3 regions of the Nocardioides sp. JQ2195 genome follow, and region 3 is predicted to be linked to each of the others. Evidence: riboswitches for the same ligand, from Rfam matches in the RefSeq annotation. Region 3 holds a riboswitch; each other region holds the start of a gene.
The links. A riboswitch is a leader RNA that binds a small molecule or an ion and turns the genes downstream of it on or off. The one in region 3 is predicted to bind cobalamin.
Positions count from the first base shown of each region.

Region 1: linked by a shared signal. The riboswitch ahead of ncot_RS14910 (VWA domain-containing protein) and the one ahead of ncot_RS10850 (SCO2322 family protein) in region 3 are both predicted to bind cobalamin.
Region 2: linked by a shared signal. The riboswitch ahead of ncot_RS14875 ((2Fe-2S) ferredoxin domain-containing protein) and the one ahead of ncot_RS10850 (SCO2322 family protein) in region 3 are both predicted to bind cobalamin.

Region 1 is NZ_CP050902.1:3,124,062-3,130,425, forward strand. Features, by position in the region: gene cobM (precorrin-4 C(11)-methyltransferase) at 1-98, opposite strand, end outside; gene cbiE (precorrin-6y C5,15-methyltransferase (decarboxylating) subunit CbiE) at 95-1,300, opposite strand; gene ncot_RS14905 (ATP-binding cassette domain-containing protein) at 1,320-1,865, opposite strand; cobalamin riboswitch at 1,954-2,114, shown strand; gene ncot_RS14910 (VWA domain-containing protein) at 2,196-4,271, shown strand; gene cobO (cob(I)yrinic acid a,c-diamide adenosyltransferase) at 4,271-4,885, shown strand; gene ncot_RS14920 (cobyrinate a,c-diamide synthase) at 4,879-6,364, shown strand, end outside.
Region 2 is NZ_CP050902.1:3,116,454-3,122,817, reverse strand. Features, by position in the region: gene ncot_RS14890 (precorrin-2 C(20)-methyltransferase) at 1-1,234, opposite strand, end outside; gene ncot_RS14885 (precorrin-8X methylmutase) at 1,231-1,893, opposite strand; cobalamin riboswitch at 1,950-2,075, opposite strand; gene ncot_RS14880 (nitrite reductase) at 2,051-2,959, opposite strand; cobalamin riboswitch at 3,042-3,244, shown strand; gene ncot_RS14875 ((2Fe-2S) ferredoxin domain-containing protein) at 3,265-3,963, shown strand; gene cobN (cobaltochelatase subunit CobN) at 3,960-6,364, shown strand, end outside.
Region 3 is NZ_CP050902.1:2,289,388-2,295,751, reverse strand. Features, by position in the region: gene ncot_RS19695 (bifunctional adenosylcobinamide kinase/adenosylcobinamide-phosphate guanylyltransferase) at 1-310, opposite strand, end outside; gene ncot_RS10865 (ECF transporter S component) at 307-1,107, opposite strand; gene ncot_RS10860 (ABC transporter ATP-binding protein) at 1,100-2,698, opposite strand; gene ncot_RS10855 (energy-coupling factor transporter transmembrane component T) at 2,695-3,819, opposite strand; gene ncot_RS10850 (SCO2322 family protein) at 3,822-4,556, opposite strand; cobalamin riboswitch at 4,643-4,764, opposite strand; gene ncot_RS10845 (hypothetical protein) at 4,819-5,079, shown strand; gene ncot_RS10840 (acyl-CoA thioester hydrolase/BAAT C-terminal domain-containing protein) at 5,223-5,987, opposite strand; gene ncot_RS10835 (thymidylate synthase) at 6,022-6,364, shown strand, end outside.

The DNA.
Region 1 (6,364 bases), 830 kb from region 3:
GGATAGAGCACCACGTCTGCCTGGGACAGCAGCGTGGCGGCACGCAACGTGATCAGGTCGGCCGCTCCGGGCCCGGCACCGACGAAGTGAACGGTCATGACGACTCCTTGGTGTGCGCCCACTGGGTGACGGTGCGGGCCGGTGTCCAGCCGGTGAAGGTGCCGATCGGGGCGGCCGTCTCGACCTGGTGACGGGTGAGCTCACCACCGTGCTCCCGGTGCGCTGCGGCAAGGACGGCCTCGGTCTCGACGGTGACCCCGTGCACCACGAGCCGACCGCCAGGTCCCAGTGCAGCAAGGCAATTCTCCACCATCGACGGCGCTGTGGCACCACCTCCGACGAAGATCGCGTCGGGCCTCGCCAGAGCGTCAAGTGCCTCCGGAGCACGGCCTTCGACGACCTCCAACGCGGGTACGCCGAGTGCTTGCGCGTTGCGCGTGATCCGAGCGGCACGCTCCGGGTTGCTCTCGACGGCGATGGTGCGACAGGTCGGATGTGCCCGCATCCACTCGATGCCCACCGAGCCGGCACCGGCGCCGACGTCCCACAGCAACGCCGCGGGGGTCGGAGCGAGCCGGGCCAGTGCCGAGGCACGCAGGTCGCGCTTGGTGAGCTGACCGTCGTGCTCGAAGGCGTCGTCCGGAAGACCGGCCGCCCAGCCGCCGATCACCGGCCCGACCAGGGCGAGAGCGATCACGTTGAGCTGGGGCGCTGCCAGGTCCCACGCGGCGGCCGTCGACACCATGCGCGTCTCGTCGCGGGAGCCGAGGTCCCCAAGGACCGTCATCGTCGACGCGCCGTAGCCCACGCGGTCGAGCAGGGCGGCGACCGCTGCCGGCGTACGGGCATCGGAGGAGAGCACGACGAGGCGGTGCCCGGGGGCGAGTGCGCGGAGCACCGCGTGCACGTCGCGTCCGACCAGGCTGACCACCTCGACCATCTCGGCGTCCCACCCCATCCGGGCGCGGGCCAGCGCGACCGACGAGACCGCTGGTTCGACGGCCACGGCGCCGCGGCCGAGCAGCTCGACCAGCGTGCCCCCGATGCCGGAGACGAACGGGTCGCCCGAGGCCAGGGCGACCACGCGCTTGCCGTCGTGCTTCCACAGCAGTGCCGGCAGACCGTCGCGCAACGGTGACGGCCACGACTCGCGGACCTGGCCGGGTGCGTCCGGCAGCATGGCCAGGTGGCGGTCCCCACCGAGGACCACCTCGGCGCGCAGGACGCGTTCCCGCTGGGCGGCGGGGAGGCCCGGCCAGCCGTCGGCGCCGATCCCGATGACGGTGACGGCAGATGACATGAGGCCAGACACTAGTGGGTCAGTGGGTCATCGCGAACCAGCGTCCGCGGCGACGACCCACCTCGATCGGATGGTCGAAGGTCTCCGTGACGAGGTCGGAGGTCAGCGCACGCCCCCGCTCCCCCTGCGACATCGTGTGCCCGTGCGGTTCGTCCGTGTCGGTGCCCAGCGTCTTGATCAACAGGCGAGCACGGTCACGGGTCTCGGGCGACGGTTGCCACCGCGGCACCATCTCGTTGGTGCCCGTCTCCCCGGTGAGCACGACCTCCTCCACCGAGAGGTTCGACCCGATCTGGTGGCGCGGGTTCACGTGGCCGATCGAGCGGCGCAACTCCCGCAGGTCGACCCGCCCGAGCTTGTGCCCGAGCACGTGCACCTCCCCGCGGGTCGGGAACGACAGCGCACCGAAGAGGTTGAGCAGGGTGGTCTTTCCCGCGCCGTTCGGGCCGATCAGCGCCCAGTGCTCGCCGCGGCGCACGGTCAGCGAGATGTCCTCGAGCAACGTGCGCCCGCCCCGGACGAAGGCGACGTCGCGAAGCTCCAGGGCGTTGTCAGCTGCACTCACCACGAGAATCCGACGCGGTCCTCCGGACGTCCTGTCTCACTGCTCGACTGGTGGCCTCGTGGACGACCCCGGCGCCCGACCGGCTACGGTGACGCCGAAGGCACGAGGTGTCCCGAAGCCGCCGTCCCCGGACGGCTGCGGAGGGGAGAATCTGGGAAGCCGGTGAGAATCCGGCACAGGGCCCGCTGCGGTGACTCAGGCAACACGACCTGGGAAGTCCGAAGACCGGCCTCGCGCCGCCACCAGTCAGTTGGCGAATGAGAGCGGGAGCCCCCAATGCCACCTTCTTCACACCTATTTCCCTTCAGTGCCGTCGTCGGATCCGATGACATGGCCCTGGCCCTGGTCCTCACCACGATCTCTCCGTCGGTTGGCGGCGTGCTCGTGCGTGGCGAGAAGGGCACCGCGAAGTCCACCATGGTGCGCGCGCTCGCGTCCGTGCTGCCGCCGATCGAGGTGATCGCCGGCGACCGGTTCTCCAGCGACCCTCGCGAGGCGAGTCCCGCCTCCCCGGACGGCCCGTTCCCGGCTGATGCCGACACCGAGACCAGGCCGGTGCGCCTGGTCGAGCTGCCGGTCGGTGCCACCGAGGACCGGGTGCTCGGATCGCTCCACCTCGAGAAGGCCCTCTCGTCCGGCGTCGCCGAGTACGAGCCCGGGCTGCTGGCCCGGGCCCACCGCGGCATCCTCTACGTCGACGAGGTCAACCTGCTGCACGACCACCTCGTCGACCTCCTCCTCGATGCCGCCGCGATGGGTCGCTCCACCGTCGAGCGCGACGGGGTCTCGGTCGAGCACGCCGCCCGCTTCGTGCTGGTCGGCACGATGAACCCCGAGGAGGGCGAGCTGCGGCCGCAGCTGCTGGACCGCTTCGGGCTCACCGTCGAGGTGGCCGCTCCGCGTGACCCGGCGCTGCGGGTCGACGTGGTCCGCCGGCGGATCGCCTTCGAGACCGATCCCGCCGGGTTCGCTGCGTCGTACGCCGAGGACGAGCGCGCGCTGACCGACCGGATCCTGGCCGCCCAGAAGCTCGTCGACCAGGTCGTGCTCGGCGACGCGGCACTCCTCACGATCGCCGAGGTCTGCGCCGCCTTCGACGTCGACGGAATGCGCGCCGACATCGTCACCGCGCGGGCCGCGGTCGCGCACGCTGCGTGGCACGGGCGTACGACGGTCAGTCGCGAGGACATCCGCGCTGCGGCCCGCCTGTCGCTCCCCCACCGACGCCGGCGCAACCCGTTCGACGCGCCCGGCATCGACGAGGACCTGCTCGACCAGCTCCTCGGTGACGATGACCTCCCTCCCGAGCCGCCGGCGGGTGGGCCCGGTGGTGGGCCCGGTGGTGGGCCCGGTGGTGGGCCGGATGGTGGCGGCTCCCCCGACACCTCCCCCGACACCTCCCCCTCCGACTCTCCCGACGCAACGTCATCCGATTCGGCGCCTCCGACGACCGCAACGGATGACGTCCCGAGCGTCGACTCCGCAACCTCATCCGCAACGTCATTCGAATCGGGCCCCGGGACGACCAGTTCGTATGACGCCAGCGAGGCGGGGGTCGGCAGCACGCAGGTGGCCCGGGCGAGCCAGCCCTACCGACCGAAGCTGTTCACCGTGTCCGGCACCGGGGCGGGTGAGAACGGGCGCCGCAGCCGGGCGATCACCGACTCCGGGCGTCGCATCGGTGCACGTCGACCCGCAGGTGGAGTGGGCGGATCGATCCACCTCACCGAGACCATCCGCGCCGCGGCTCCCCACCAGTTCGGACGCGGTCGGACCGCTGGCCCGATGCGGTTCCGTGGTGACGACCTCCGGGTCGCCACCAAGGAGGGCCACGAGTCGAACCTGATCCTCTTCTGCGTCGATGCCTCCGGCTCGATGGCCGCGAAGAGGCGGATGGAGCAGGTGAAGACCGCGATCCTCTCGTTGCTGCTCGACGCCTACCAGCGTCGCGACAAGGTCGGCCTGGTCACCTTCCGGGGCGGTGAGGCCAGCCTCGTGCTGCCGCCGACCCACTCGGTCGACATCGCGGCCAGCCGACTCGAGGAGCTTCCGTCCGGCGGTCGCACCCCGCTGGCGGAGGGACTGCTGAAGGCCGCCGAGGTGCTGCGGCTGGAGAGGATCCGCGACCCGCGACGACGTCCGTTGCTGGTGACAGTGACGGACGGGCGGGCGACGTACGGACCCGAGGCAGTACCCCGCTCGCGCCGGGTCGCGGCGTACGTCGCTGGCCAGGGCATCTCGTCGCTCGTGATCGACTGCGAGGTCGGCCGCTTCCGGATGGGATTGGCGGACACGTTGGCCGGTGAGCTGCGAGCCGAGTACGTCCCTCTCGGGGAGGTCAGCGCCAGCGCCCTGACCACCGTGGTGCGCGGATCCCTCGCGGGCCAGGACGAAGGAGCGGCCTGATGCCGAAGGGTGTTGCGCCGAACGTTCCCGACGACGGGCTGACCACCGCACAGCGTCGCAACCAACCGCTGCTGATGGTCAACACCGGCGACGGGAAGGGCAAGTCGACCGCCGCCTTCGGGCTGGCGATCCGTTCGTGGAACCAGGGGTGGAACATCGGTGTCTTCCAGTTCGTGAAGTCGGCCAAGTGGCGCATCGGCGAGCAGACCGTGCTCGAGCGCCTCGGCCGGCTGCACGAGGAGACCGGCGAGGGCGGGCCGGTCGAGTGGCACAAGATGGGCTCCGGCTGGTCGTGGTCGCGCAAGGAGGGCACCGCCGAGGACCACGCCCGCGACGCTGCCGAGGGCTGGGCCGAGGTCAAGCGCCGGATCGCCGAGGAACGCCACGACCTCTACGTGCTCGACGAGTTCACCTACCCGATGGAGTGGGGCTGGGTCGACGTCGACGACGTGGTCTCGACGCTCCGCGACCGCCCGGGCCGACAGTACGTCGTGGTCACCGGACGCCGCGCGAACCCGAAGCTGGTCGAGGCTGCCGACCTGGTCACCGAGATGACCAAGGTCAAGCACCAGATGGACCGCGGCCAGAAGGGCCAGCGGGGCATCGAATGGTGAGCCTTCCGCGCCTGGTGATCGCGGCTCCCGCGTCCGGGCACGGCAAGACCACCATCGCCACCGGGTTGATGTCGGCGCTCTCGCGTCGCGGGTCGGCGGTCAGCGGGCACAAGGTGGGACCTGACTACATCGACCCCGGCTACCACGCGCTGGCCACCGGCCGGCCGGGACGCAACCTCGACCCGCACCTGGTCGGTGAGGACCTGCTGGTCCCCCTGCTGCTGCACGGTGCTGCCGGCGCTGACCTGGCGGTCGTCGAAGGCGTAATGGGCCTGTACGACGGACAGATCGGCGGCGACGGATTCGCCTCCACTGCCCACGTGGCCGCGGTGACCCGTTCCCCGATCGTGCTCGTCGTCGACGTCTCGCACGCGTCACGTTCCGTCGGAGCCGTCGTCCACGGCATGGCATCGTTCGACCCCTCGGTCGAGATCGCCGGGGTGATCCTGAACAAGGCCGGATCGGTGCGGCACGCTGACGAGGTACGCCGGTCGATCCACCTGCCGGTGCTCGGCGTACTGCACCGTGACGACGGGATCGTGGCCCCCTCGCGCCACCTCGGGCTCGTGCCCGCTGACGAGCGCGACGAAGCCGCGGCGACGCTGGACCGGTTGACCGAGCGGATCACCGAGCGGATCGACCTGGACGCCGTCCTCGAGCTCGCCTCACGTGCCCCGGACCTGGCGGCCGAGCCGTGGGACCCGGTGACGGTGATGCAGGGCGTGCTCCCGGACCCCGGCCTGGACGAACGCTCGCTGGTGTCCGTTGCTCGACCACCGGACGCCAGCGTGGTCGTGACTGACCACTCCTCCGCCGCTGCTCGACCACCGGGTGTTGCTCCGGTGGTCGCGATGGCCGGTGGGCGTGCCTTCACGTTCCGCTACGCGGAGACCGAGGAGCTGCTGCGCGCCGCCGGTTGCGAGGTGGTCGCCTTCGACCCTCTTCACGACACCGCGCTCCCCCCGGGAACGGCAGGCATCTACCTCGGCGGGGGCTTCCCCGAGGTGCATGCCGCGGGTCTCTCCTCCAACGAACCACTGCGCCGGGCTCTCGCGGCGGCCATCGACGCCGGCGTGCCGACCGTCGCCGAGTGCGCCGGACTCCTCTACCTGTGCCGTTCCGTCGACAACGCGGCCATGGTCGGAGCCTTGGCAGCCGAGGCGCGCATGACGCCGAGGTTGACGTTGTCCTACCGTCACGCCGAGTCCACGGGCTCGACCCTGCTCGGCAGGCCGGGCGAGGTCGTCACCGGACACGAGTTCCACCGCACCACCGTGGCGCCGGCCTCCTCCGACGTGCCCGCGTGGACCGTCGCCGGCAGCCCCATCGGCTTCGCCTCCGACACGGTGCACGCGTCCTACCTGCACACCCACTGGGCCGGTCACCCGCAGCTGGCCCGACGGTTCGCGGAGGCGGTGTTCGCCTACGACGCGAGCGTGGTTTCGAGCCCCTCGCCGGGGCTCGCTCCGCAACCACCGT
Region 2 (6,364 bases), 830 kb from region 3:
AGACACCGGCGTCACCGCCGGAGACGACGGCGACGCGCTGACCCTGCTTGGCCAGGTCGAGAGCGAGCCTGGCCCGGTCGACCTCGACGGTGTTGCCGGAGGCGTGCCGGGTCAGGCCGGCTCGTTGGGGCACACGATTGACGTAGGGCCCATAGCCGACCACATGGTCGACCCCGGCGAGGGCCTGCGTGGCCTCGGGAGTGAGCCAGCAGTCGGGGCCGGGTCCCAGCCCGACGACCAGGAGCTCTTCGGCCCGCGGAGTGGTCTCGAGGGGGGCTCTGGTTTCGAGGCGGGCTCTGGTTTCGAGACGGGCTCTGGTTTCGAGACGGGCTCTGGTTTCGAGACGGGCTCTGGTTTCGAGACGGGCTCGTTCCTCGCCCTCCTCAACCACCGCCTCGGCCGGATCGATCACCGTATCGGCCGGATCGACCACCGCCTCGGCCGGATCGACCACGGCCTCGGTCGGCTTGACCACCGGAGTGCTGCTCGTCGCTCGCCGGCCACCGGGGTCGTCGGCGAGCGAGTCGCCGGGCACCACGATCAGCGAGAAGTAGGGGACCGACGACGGATCCACCTCGGTCACCTTCATCCAGCGCTCGGCGGGCATCGAGGCGCGCTCGATGTACCACGCGTGCTCGAGCCGACCGGCCTGTGCGAGCGCCTCGACCACCCCGGGGAAACGGCGTCCCAGCTTCATGATGATCGCGCCGTCGGTGTCGGCCAGGCGCCGGGCCAGCTCGGGGACGGGCAACGTGCCGGGCAGCACGGTGAGCACGTCGGTCTGTCTCACGAGCGGAGTGGCCACGACGGCGGTGGCAGCCGCGAAGGCCGGCACACCGGGCACGACCTCGGTGGGGAAGAGCGGTGACAGCCGGTCGTGGAGATACATGAACGAGCCGTAGAACAACGGGTCACCCTCGGCCAGCACGACGACCTTCCGACCGGCCTCGAGGTGCATCGACAGTCGGGAGGCGCAGGACTCGTAGAACTCGGCCATCGCGCCGGCGTACCCACCCGGATGGGCGGTCGGCCCGGTGGTGACCGGATAGCGGAGCAGCTCCTCGGTGACGCCGCCGGGAATCAACGAGTCAGCGATGCGGCGCGCATTCGATTCCTTGCCCACACCGGCGTGGTAGGCGATCACGTCGGCCTCCGCGATGAGGCGCGCCGCCTTGCGGGTGATCAGCTCGGGGTCGCCGGGGCCCAGTCCGACGCCGTGGAGCGAGCCCGTCATTCCTGCTCCTGGGCGAGTGCGTTGAGGGCGGAAGCGGTCATCGCCGAACCGCCCCGACGTCCACGGACCGTGAGGAACGGGATGTCGATGCCGTGGTCGGCTGCGAAGGAGGCCAACGCCTCCTTCGACTCGGCGGCGCCGATGAAGCCCACGGGGCAGCCTATGACGGCGGCCGGTCGTGGTGCTCCGTCGAGCAGCATCTCGAGCAGGTGGAACAGGGCGGTGGGTGCGTTGCCGATGGCGACGACAGAGCCCTCCAGCCGATCGGCGAGCAGGGAGAGTGCGGCCGCCGAGCGCGTGGTGCCCAGCTCGTGGGCGAGGCCCGGGACGCGCTCGTCGCGCAGCAGGCAGAGCACGTCGTTGCCACGGGGCAGCCGGGCCCGGGTGACACCGGAGGCGACCATGTTCGCGTCGGTGATGATCGGTGCCCCCGCCTCCAACGCGGACCGGGCTGCGGTGACGAGCCCCGGGTGGACCACCAGGTCATCGGTCAGGTCGGTCTGGCCGGTGCCGTGCACCATGCGGACAGCGACCTTCTCGGCCTCGGCCGGCAGGTGGTCCAGGCGGGACTCCGCCCGGATCGTGGCGAACGAGTCGACATAGATGGCGGCGCCGTCGTCGACGTAGTCATAGCGGCGCGGGGGTCTGCAGACGGACAACTTCACTCCTCGGGGTTCTCGCCCCTGGTGGATTGCGCCGGGTGTCGACGCTGGGTGAATCGAGATGTCCTGGCAGCAGTGTCTGGCTGGGCCCGAGGGCCTCACAGTGGCGGAACCGCCCCGGAATCACACCGGGTTCCTTCCGACAGGACGCGCGTCAGACTACGCGGTCGACGACCACGACGCTGCGCCACGGGGTGACGACGAGATGGTCCGGTTCGTCGGCGAGCAGGTCGTCGAGCTGCTCCCGGGTGAGCACGCCGTCGGGCACCGTCACGTGCGCCACGCCCGGAGCCACGACGCCGTACGGCGGGGGCGCGTTGGGCACCTCGATGCGCGGATCACGAGGGTGGTCATCGGTGCGGGCGGGCAACTCGTCGACGTGCCACGCAGCCGTCGGGCCCTCGCCACGCACGGTGATGAATGCCCGGGCCAGCCCGACCAGTCGCCCGGCAGCCTCCTCGAGGGGCACGACCGGGCCCCAGGCTCGAGTGCCCATGCGCAGTTGGCACTCGCTGCTCGAGACCGCAACCAACCCGAGGTCGAGACTGCGGTCGAGCAGGTCTCCGCGTCCGTCGTCGAGCACGAAGAGGAACCGGCCCGGCAACGCGGCCAGGGACGGGTGTGCGCACAGGCCCTCGTCCAGCTCCCTGGCCACCGGCCGCAGGTCGGCGCGACCTCTTGCGCGCGATTCACTGTCACCTGGTGACTGCAGATCGCGCGCAAGCGGGCTGTCGAGGCCACTGAGCGGCGAGACCATGATGTTGCGCACCAGCTCGTGGCTCGGAAAGGGCAGCAGTCCGGTCGCTGCTATCTCTTCGACGAGCTCCGGCGCAAGGCAGTCGCCGTCGGCCGGGAGCCCCCTGAGCTGCAGGTTCGCCCGCTTGGTCAGATGCACGGTGCCATCGCCATGAGACTCGGCGACGCGCAGCAGCCCGACCAATGCGTCCGGCTCGACCCGGCCGCCGACCAGGCGCAGCCGCACGAGAGCACCGTCCTCGGCGGGCCACGGGCGCAGCACTCCCGGACACAGGTCGGCCCTGTGGCGCACGGCAGGTGACTTCACGGCCGCATCGTCGCACGCCTCGTCGTGGCGGAAGGTGTTGACCGGGTGGGACGCCGATTCGGCACGTGCTCACGAGGTGTTGATAGCGTGACGGTGCCGTGGTGTTCGGGAAGCCGGTTCAATGCCGGCGCGGCCCTCGCCACTGTATCCGTCGAGTCGACGGCCCTTGCGGCGTTCCTCCAGCGAGATCGGGAGAGCGTCGGACCACTGGGAGCAATCCCGGGAAGGTCGGCCAGAGACGCTGAGACGGGAGCCAGGAGACCGGCCACGGCGCGTCATGTTCCACGAGGGTTTGGAGACCGCCGATGACGGCGTTGGTCCTGGTAGGTATGTCCGTCCGTGAGGTCGAGGCGAGCGATCGGCTGCACACCGCCGCCCGGTCGCACGACGGCACCGTCGCGTTCCTGCAGCTGGGGGAACCGTCGCTGCACCGCGAGCTCACCCGACTGGCCGACGGTGGGGTCGAGCACCTCACTCTGGTCGGGGTCAGCCTCGGCACACTCGCGCCAGCGACGTCGTGGCTGCGCCGCATCGCATCCCACTGGTGGCGCGAGTGGCCACGTGATCGACCGGTGATCGAGGTGGCCACCGCGATGGTGCGCAACGACCTCGACCTCGACCCGGTGCTGGACGTGACGCGCCCGATCAAGGGCACCGAGGCCCCACTGAGCTCCGCAGCCTGGCAGGAGGTTCCCGGACATCGGCACCAGGTGCTCGTCTGTCGAGGCCCGCGCTGCACCGCGCTCGGCTCGGACAGGAGCGCGGAGGCATTCGCCCTCGAGCTGATGCGCCTCGAGCAGGACGACGACGACGTCCTGATCACCCAGACCGGTTGCCAGTTCCCCTGCAACCACGCGCCCGTCGTGTCGGTCCAGCCCGACGACGTCTGGTACGGCGGCGTGGATCCGGAAGCGGCCCGCCTCATCTCGCACGAGCACCTCGTGCACCACCGGCCCGTCGAAGCCAACCGTCTGTCCCGACGTACCCAGGAGAAGTCCTCATGACGCGCATCGCCCTGCTCTCCACCTCCGACACCGACCTGCTCAGTGCCCGCACCTCCGGCGCCGACTTCGCGTTGGGCAATCCTGCGCGCCTCGATGTCGACGAGGATCTCCCGAGCCTGCTCAGCGGCTCGGACCTGGTCGTCGTACGCATCCTGGGCAGCGCGCGTTCCTGGCAGGAGGGGCTTCAGGCGGTCGGCGCTGCCGGTGTGCCGGTGGTGGTGCTCGGCGGCGAGCAGACCCCGGACGCCGAGCTGATGGGCCACTCCACCGTGCCCGTCGGCACGGCCGCCGAGGCGCACGCCTACCTGGCCCAGGGTGGACCGGCCAACCTGACCAACCTGCACGCGTTCCTCTCGGACACGGTGCTGCTGACCGGGGAGGGCTTCGAGGCGCCGATGGTGCTGCCGGAGTGGGGCTGGGCGGAGCGGGCTGGTCTCGATACACCGCCTCGTGCCTCGGCGGCACTCGACCAACGGGGAGGGGGGACCTCGGCGGCACTCGACCAACGAGGAGGGGGGTCCTCGGCGGCACTCGACCAACGAGGAGGGGGGTCCTCGGCGGCATTCGACCAACGAGTTCGCGCGCGGGTCGGGGTGCTCTACTACCGGGCCCACGAGGCCAGCGGCAACAACGCCTTCGCCCACGCACTGGCCGACGCGATCGACGCCACCGGCGAGGCGGTCGGGCTGCCGATCTTCTCCAGCTCGCTGCGTGCCGCTCCCGATGAGCTGTACGACGCACTCGGCTCACTCGACGCGATCGTCGTCACGGTCCTGGCCGCCGGCGGCACCAAGCCCGGCACCGCGAGTGCCGGCGAGGACGACGAGGCATGGGACGTCGAGCGGATGAAGGCACTCGACATCCCTGTCCTGCAAGGGCTCTGCCTCACCTCGAGCCGCGAGGAGTGGGAGGCGAGCGACGACGGTGTCACCCCGCTCGACTCCGCCAACCAGATCGCGATCCCGGAGTTCGACGGACGGATCATCACCGCGCCGTTCTCCTTCAAGGAGATCGACGAGGATGGGCTCCCGCACTACGTGGCCGACGACGAGCGGTGCGCACGGGTGGCCGGGATCGCGGTCAACCATGCGCGCCTTCGCCACATCGCACCGAAGGACCGACGACTGGCGCTGATGCTGTCGGCGTACCCCACCAAGCACAGCCGCATCGGCAACGCCGTCGGGCTCGACACCCCGGTCTCCGCGATCCGACTGCTGCGGCGGCTGCGTGAGGCGGGCTACGACCTCGGGAAGAGAAACACGGTCACAGCGATCCTCGACCGTGGTCTCGAGACGGTCGCCGGGGCTCCCTCCTCGACCAACGAGGAGACGTCCGACACCGAGGCCGGCAACGCTCTGATCCATGCCTTGATCGCCGCAGGCGGGCAGGACGAGGAGTGGCTCACGTCCGCCCAGCTCAACGACTCCCACGTGAGAATCTCCGAGCAGGACTACGAGAAGTGGACTGCTGACCTGCCCGATGACCTCAAGGAGGAGATCGTCGAGGCCTGGGGCGCGGCCCCCGGCACGCTGTTCGTGAACCGGGCCGGCGAGATCGTGCTGGCCACGCTTCGCGCCGGCAACGTCGTCCTCATGATCCAGCCGCCGCGCGGGTTCGGGGAGAACCCGGTGGCGATCTACCACGACCCGGAGCTGGCCCCCAGCCACCACTACCTGGCGGCGTACCGCTGGGTCGAGAAGGGCTTCGGCGCCCACGCGATCGTCCACCTCGGCAAGCACGGGTCGATGGAGTGGCTGCCCGGAAAGAACGCCGCACTGTCGGCGGCCTGCGCCACCGACGCCGTGATCGGCAACCTTCCCCTGATCTACCCGTTCCTGATCAACGACCCGGGAGAGGGCGCGCAGGCCAAGCGTCGTGCCCATGCCACGATCGTCGACCACCTGATCCCTCCGATGGCGCGTGCCGATTCCTACGGCGACATCGCCAAGCTCGAGCAGCTGCTCGACGAGTACGCCAACATCGCGGCGATGGACCCGCCCAAGCTGCCGATGATCCGGGCCCAGATCTGGACGCTGATGCAGACCGCGCAGATGCACCAGGACCTGGGTCTGGAGTCGCAGCCGGGGGACGAAGAGTTCGACGACTTCATCATGCACGTCGACGGCTGGCTGTGTGAGATCAAGGACGCCCAGATCCGCGACGGACTGCACGTGCTCGGCCAGGCACCCGACGGTGAGGCCCGGGTGAACCTGGTCCTCGCGATCCTGCGGGCCACCCAGGTCTGGGGAGGGGAGCAGGCATCCCTTCCCGGGCTGCGCAACGCGCTCGGCCTCAAGGAGGACGCGCCCGCCACGGAGGTCGACGCGATCGAGGCGCGCGCCAAGGCACTCGTGCACGGCATGGAAGCTGCCGACTGGGAGGTCGCCGCGGTGGAGCAGGT
Region 3 (6,364 bases):
AGGCCGGACCGACCACGTCGAGCGGATCGTCGGCCGAGGTGACCCAGGAGCGGTAGAGCAGGAAGGCCGGCGCGGTGTGGTCGGGGTGGTCGTGCGTGAGCAGCACGTGCCGGACCGACGTCAACGACGCGCCACATCGCTCGGCGGTGCGGGGGGTCTCCGGGCCGCAGTCGAGCAGGAAGCTGTCGACCATCGCGCACGTCTGCGCGCGGACCCGGCCCGAGGCGCGAGCGGCCGCGCAGGAGGCGCAGCCACAGAACGGGTTCGGCCAACCGTCGGCCGCGCCGGTGCCGAGCACGCGGATGCTCATCGCAGGAACTCCACGTGGGGGTCGAAGTTCGCCAGTCGTGCCACGCGGCGGAAGGCGCGCAACAACGGAGCGCCGACCAGCAGCAGCAACAGGAAGGTGAAGATGCCACGAGCCAGGTCCCACACCACCGAGGTGGTCAGGTAGTAGCGCACGTAGTTGGTCGCGTTGGTGGCCACCGACGCTCCCTCCACGAAGCTGATGCCCTGACCGTACTGGCCGAAGGGCCAGAACCACAGGTTCATCAGTGCGCCGTAGAGGAGGCCGAGGAAGAAGCCGAGCCCGGCCATCAGGAGCACCTCACGGCGGCCGGGACGCACCGGCAGGCAGCCGGCGAGGAAGCCGACCCAGCCGGCGGCCATCATCTGGAACGGCAGCCACGGTCCGACGCCCCCGGTGATCAGCGCGCCGATGAAGAGCGAGAGCGCCCCCTGCACGAAGCCGAACCCGCGACCGAACACGCGTCCGCCGAGCATGATCAGCGCGAAGCTGGGTTCCAGTCCGGCCACGCCGGGGGAGAGCGCGCGCAGTGCGCCTCCCATCGCCGACAGCATGCCGAGGAGTGCGATTGCCTTGGCGTCGATGCCGCCGGCGTTGAGCTCGGCGAGCACGATCGCGGCGAGCAGCGGCAGGATCAGGGCGAACAGCCACGGGGCGTCCGAGCCGTGGGAGGAGGCCTCCACGCCGCCGGCGGGCTCGAAGACGAACGGCCAGCCGAAGGCGCCCAGGGTCACGATGCTGGCCAGGACCAGCGCGAAGCCGGCCGAGGCGTGCACCCGGATCGCGTGGACGTCACTCATGGGCGCTCCCGGCCAGCGAGTGATCGGTCGAGGCCAGGGCCGCGGCGACGTCGTGCACGGTCAACCACGGTTGCGGCGCCATCACCTTCGCCACCTGGGGGGCGAAGGCGGGGGAGGCGACCACCACGTCGGGGGCAGCACCGTCGGCGACGACCTCGCCGTCGGCGAGGACCACGACCCTCGAGGCCACCTCGGCCACCAGCTCCACGTCATGGGTGGCGAAAACGATGCCGTGGCCGGCGTCGGCGAGCTGGTGCAGGACCGTGATCAGCTGCTGCTTGGCGACGTAGTCGAGGCCACGGGTCGGCTCGTCCAGGAGCACCAACCGCGGCTCGGAGACCAGGACGATCGCCAGGGCCAGCGACAGCTTCTGGCCCTCCGACAGGTCGCGTGGGTGCTGCTCGCCGGGGATGCCGGGGGCCAGTCGGTCGAGCAGCTCCCGGGTGGCACCCTTCGTGGCTCCCGCGTCGCGGTCGGCCGTGGCGCACTCGTCGGCCACGCTCGCGGCGTACAACAGGTCGGCCGGCACCTGCGGGACCAGCCCGACCTCGCCGACCTCCACCCGGCCGGAGGTGGCCCTGTGCAGTCCCACGAAGGTGCGCAGGAGGGTCGACTTGCCCGCGCCGTTGCGGCCCATCAGGGCGACGATCTCGCCGGCGGCCACGCTGAGCGTGACGCCGTTGATCACGGGTCGTCGCGGATAGCCGGCGACCAGGTCCTTCACCGACCCGACCGGAGCTCCCAGGGAGGTCGCGCGGTGCTCCGGGGGAGGTACGTCGGCCAGCTGGGCGCGCAGCTCCACCGACCGGCGCCGGGCGTTGCGCACGGTCAGTGGCAACGGGGACCAGCCCGCCGCCCGCCCGAGCTGGACGACGGGAGGCGCGATCGGTGTGGTGGCCAGGACGGTGGCGGGATCGCCCGTCTCGACGTGGGCGCCGTTGCCGGGCACGTGGATGATCCGGTCGACGTACTGCACCACGCGCTCGAGGCGGTGCTCGGCCAGGACCACCGTCATGCCGAGGTCGTGGACCAGGCGTTGCAGCGTGGCCAGCACGTCCTCGGCGCCCAGCGGGTCGAGCGCGGAGGTCGGCTCGTCGAGCACGAGCACCTTGGGGTGCGTGGTCAGCACGGCACCGATGGCCACGCGCTGCTGCTGGCCACCGGAGAGCTGGGCCAGGGGACGACCGCGCAGGTCGGCCAGACCGAGCAGGTCGAGGGTCTCCTCGACCCGCTTGCGCATGGTGGACGGCGACACACCGAGGGACTCCATGCCGTAGGCGAGCTCGTCCTCGACGTTGTCGGTGACGAAGCCGGCCAGGGGGTCCTGTCCGACGAAGCCGACCACGTCGGCGAGGTCGCGGGGCCGGTGGGTCGCGGTGTCGCGCCCGTCGACGGTGACCCGGCCGCGCAGGGTGCCGCCGGAGAAGTGCGGCACGAGGCCGTTGACGGCACGCAGGAGCGTGGACTTGCCGCTTCCCGTGCGGCCCATCACCAGCACCATCTCGCCTTCGGGGACGTGCAGGTCGACGTCGCTCAACGTGGGGGCGGCGGCGCCCGAGTAGGTGATGGAGACCTGGTCGAAGCGGATCATGCCGCCACCTCGAGCTCGTCGGGCTGCGCCTGGGCTGCCGGGCGGGGCAACGGCGGGGCGAGGAACGCCGGGAGCGCCCCGACCAGGATGCCGACGCAGGCCAGCACCGGCACGGGCGGGACCTTCGCGACGGAGCCCATCACCAGGGTCGTCGGGTCGACCCGCATCTGCCAGAACGTCAGCACGGCCGCGGTGAGGCCACTGGCGACGACGAGCAGCTCGGGGACCGCCTCCGGGTCCGGGCGGTAGCGGGTGCGCCCGGTGCGACGACCGCCGACCACGAGCCCGGCGATGCCGAGGACGCAGCCGACAAGCAGTGCCGGCAGGCCCATCCAGTCGGAGGCTGTGCCGCTGAGGATCCCGTAGACGCCGAGGCAGACGCCGAGCATCCCGGTGATCACGAGGGCGGAGGTGATCCGGCGCGAGCGCGGGTCGGAGACCGTCGTCCGTCCGTAGCCACGCGAGTCCATCGCGGCGGCCAGGTCCACCGACCGCTCCAGGGCGCCCTCGAGCATCGGCATCGCCAGCCGACCGAAGCGACGGATCCGCCCGGTGTTGCCGCCGCGCAGCCTGGCCGCGTCGCGGACCCGACGGGCGTCGGTGGCCAACTGGGGCGCGAAGGTGAGCGCGATGATGCAGGCGACACCGATCTCGTACAACGCCGCCGGCACGTAGCGCAGGAGCTGGCGGGCGCTGCCCAGGGCGTTCGCTGCCCCGATGCAGCAGAAGATCGCGGCCAGCTGCAGCGCGACGTACAGCGCCGACAACAGGGCCTCGAGGGTCACCTCGCCGCCGATCTGCAGCCCGGTCGACTCGGGCAGGGGAAGCTGCGGCAGCGTGAACAGGACGGTCAGGCCCTGGGCGTTGCCCGAGAGCAGGGTCTGGAAGACCAGGTGGACGGCGATCACGAAGAGCGCCAGCTTGAAGAACAGGGCGTACGACGACGCCCACGGGGTGTCGCCACGACGAGCCGACACGACGAACCAGCTCACCGCGATGATCAACAGCAGCGGGACGGGGTTCATCGTGCGGCTCGCCGCGGCGGCCAGGCCGATCGCCCACAGCCACCAGGCACCCGGGTGCAGTGCACGCGGGTGGGTGATCAGGTGGTGTGGGCGCATGATCAGGCTGCTGAGCGGTTGCGGCGGGCCAGGACGAGACCGCCGGCGAGGAGCACCACGATGACGCCGCCGACGCCCAGGAGGACGGGAAGGTTGTCGTCGTCGGACTCGGAGTCGGCCCCGGAGACGTCGGAGCCGGAGGCGTCACCCGCCGCGGCGGTCTGGAACTCGACGGTTCCCTCCTCGGCAGGGGTGCCCTTCTCGGCGGTGTCGCTGGAGCAACCGGTGGCGGGGTAGCCGCTGATGCCGCACAGGCTCGGGCCGTAGGAGGACTTCTCCGTGCGCAGGTCGGGCGCGACGGCCTGCAACGTCTGCAGCCCGGTGGCCTTCGTCGGGACCACGGCACACAACGCCTCGGGTTCGGGGATCTCGGCGCCCTTCGCGGCGTCGGCCTCCACGCCGTAGTCAATGAGGACGGCCACCCGCTTCTGGTCGGACTCGGCCTCCTTGTCGCCGCACACCGACTCGAAGGTGACCTTGCTGAGGTCGGCACGGGGGACGTTGGGGTTGTTGAAGTCGGCGGGGGCCGCATAGCGGTAGCCCTCGACGGTGCCGTCCTTCGGCTTCGACGACGACGGACCGACCGCCTGGGCGACGAACTTGTCGTTGCTCACGCTGAAGTAGGCCCAGTAGCGGTAGACGTCGTCGGCGTGGGCGGTGGACGGGGTCAGGGCGATGACCAGTCCGGCCAGGGCCAGGGACAGGGCGGTGGCGATGGTGGTGCGCAGCGAACGCATTGGGTGGTGACCTTCTCTTGGGTTCGGCACGCGGGGTCGTGAACCGGACCGGAGGAGCGCCCGGCTCCCGTTCCGCAGACCTCGGCGGTTTGGAGCCAACATCCCGTCCGGTGTTCCGGCTTGACGGCTGCGGGTCAGCGCCGGAATCTCACCGGCTTCCCCAGAGCGGGACGTGCAGCACGACGCCACGAGACGACGTACCAGTCCGAAATGTGCCACCGTGCCTCCCGTTCGTCAAAGGCGGGCGCGCTAGTCTCACGCCATGGCCAACGTCCCCCCAGAGCCGACCACCTTCAAACCCAGCCCGGAACCGCCGCGTCCGTGGACCTGGCGCCTCGAGGACGCCTCGGGTGCCGTGGTGGAGATCACCGGCGACCTGGCCGACGAGACGTTCGTCAGCCAGGCGGACGCCGAGTCGTGGGTGGGCGAGTTCTACGCCGACCTGGCCGAGCAGGGTGTCGACGCGGTGACGCTCTTCGAGGCCGACCGCGAGGTCTACGGTCCGATGAGCCTGCACGCCTGAGCCTGCACGCTTGAGCCTGCACGCCTGAGCCTGCACCATGAGTTGCCAGGGCCCTTCGATCTGATCGGCCGGTGATGACGCCGATCGACTGCTCGTCGGCGCAGACGAAGGCGACGTGGAGCGCAGCAGGCGGAGCGGACGGCTCAGCCCAGCTCCAGGATCGCGGCCAGCACCTTCTCACCGAGCGCCCGGTCGGCCTCAGGGTCGCCGCCCGCGGGAAGGTCCGTGCGCGGGGGAGGCGCCTGCTCCCCGGGGAGCAGCACGCGGTGCCCGGCCCCGGCCTCGACGAGGTGGGTGGTGTCCTGTCCGTGGTGGGTGCGACGGGCGACGATGTCCTCGCAGAACGCCGCGGACTGCCACACCCGGTCGTCGCCGCCGGCGCTCACGATGACGGAGGCGTCGATGCGTTCCACCGGGATGTCGTAGTCGACCCGGTTGCCGTTGAGGGCGGCCACGCTCTTCTCGTGCACCTCGCGCGCGTCCGCCAGCGCGTGCCCGGTCTGGTCGACGTACGGAACGCCGGCGATCGGCTCACCGCGCCAGGTCCACTTCGCGTCGTGCACCGGACGGCCGTCCTCGAGGTCCGGGCATTCCCACACCACCGAGGTCGGCGACAGGGCGATCACCGCGGAGACCCGGACGTCACGCGCCGCCAGCAGCAGGGCTGCTTCCGCCCCGAAGGAGACACCGAGGATGCCCACGCGACGGCATCGCCGGTCGAGCTGCTCGAGGTGGGGCAGCAGCGACTCCAGCGGAACCCGCCGCGGGGTCCTCGGCTGCCCGGTGCCGCCGAACCACTGCACCGGGACGGCGTCGATGCCGTGCGTGCGCAACATCTCGCAGCGCTGTGTCTCGAGACGACCGGACGAACCGGAGAGGACCATCAGACCAAGCTCGGAGTGGGTCACACCTTCATGGAACCACGCGTCGTAGGCTGCTGTCGTGCAGCCCTACCTCGACCTCCTCCAGCGTGTCCTCGACGACGGCGCCGACAAGGGGGACCGCACCGGCACCGGCACCCGCAGCGTGTTCGGCCACCAGATGCGGTTCGACCTGTCGGCCGGTTTCCCGCTCGTCACCACCAAGAAGGTGCACACCCGCTCGGTGTTCGCCGAGCTGCTGTGGTTCCTGCGCGGTGACACCAACGTGAAGTGGCTCCAGGACCGCGGCGTCTCGATCTGGGACGAGTGGGCCGACGAGAACGGCGACCTCGGACCGGTCTACGGCTACCAGTGGCGCTCCTGGCCGGCTCCGGACGGCAGCCACGTCGACCAGGTCAAGCAGG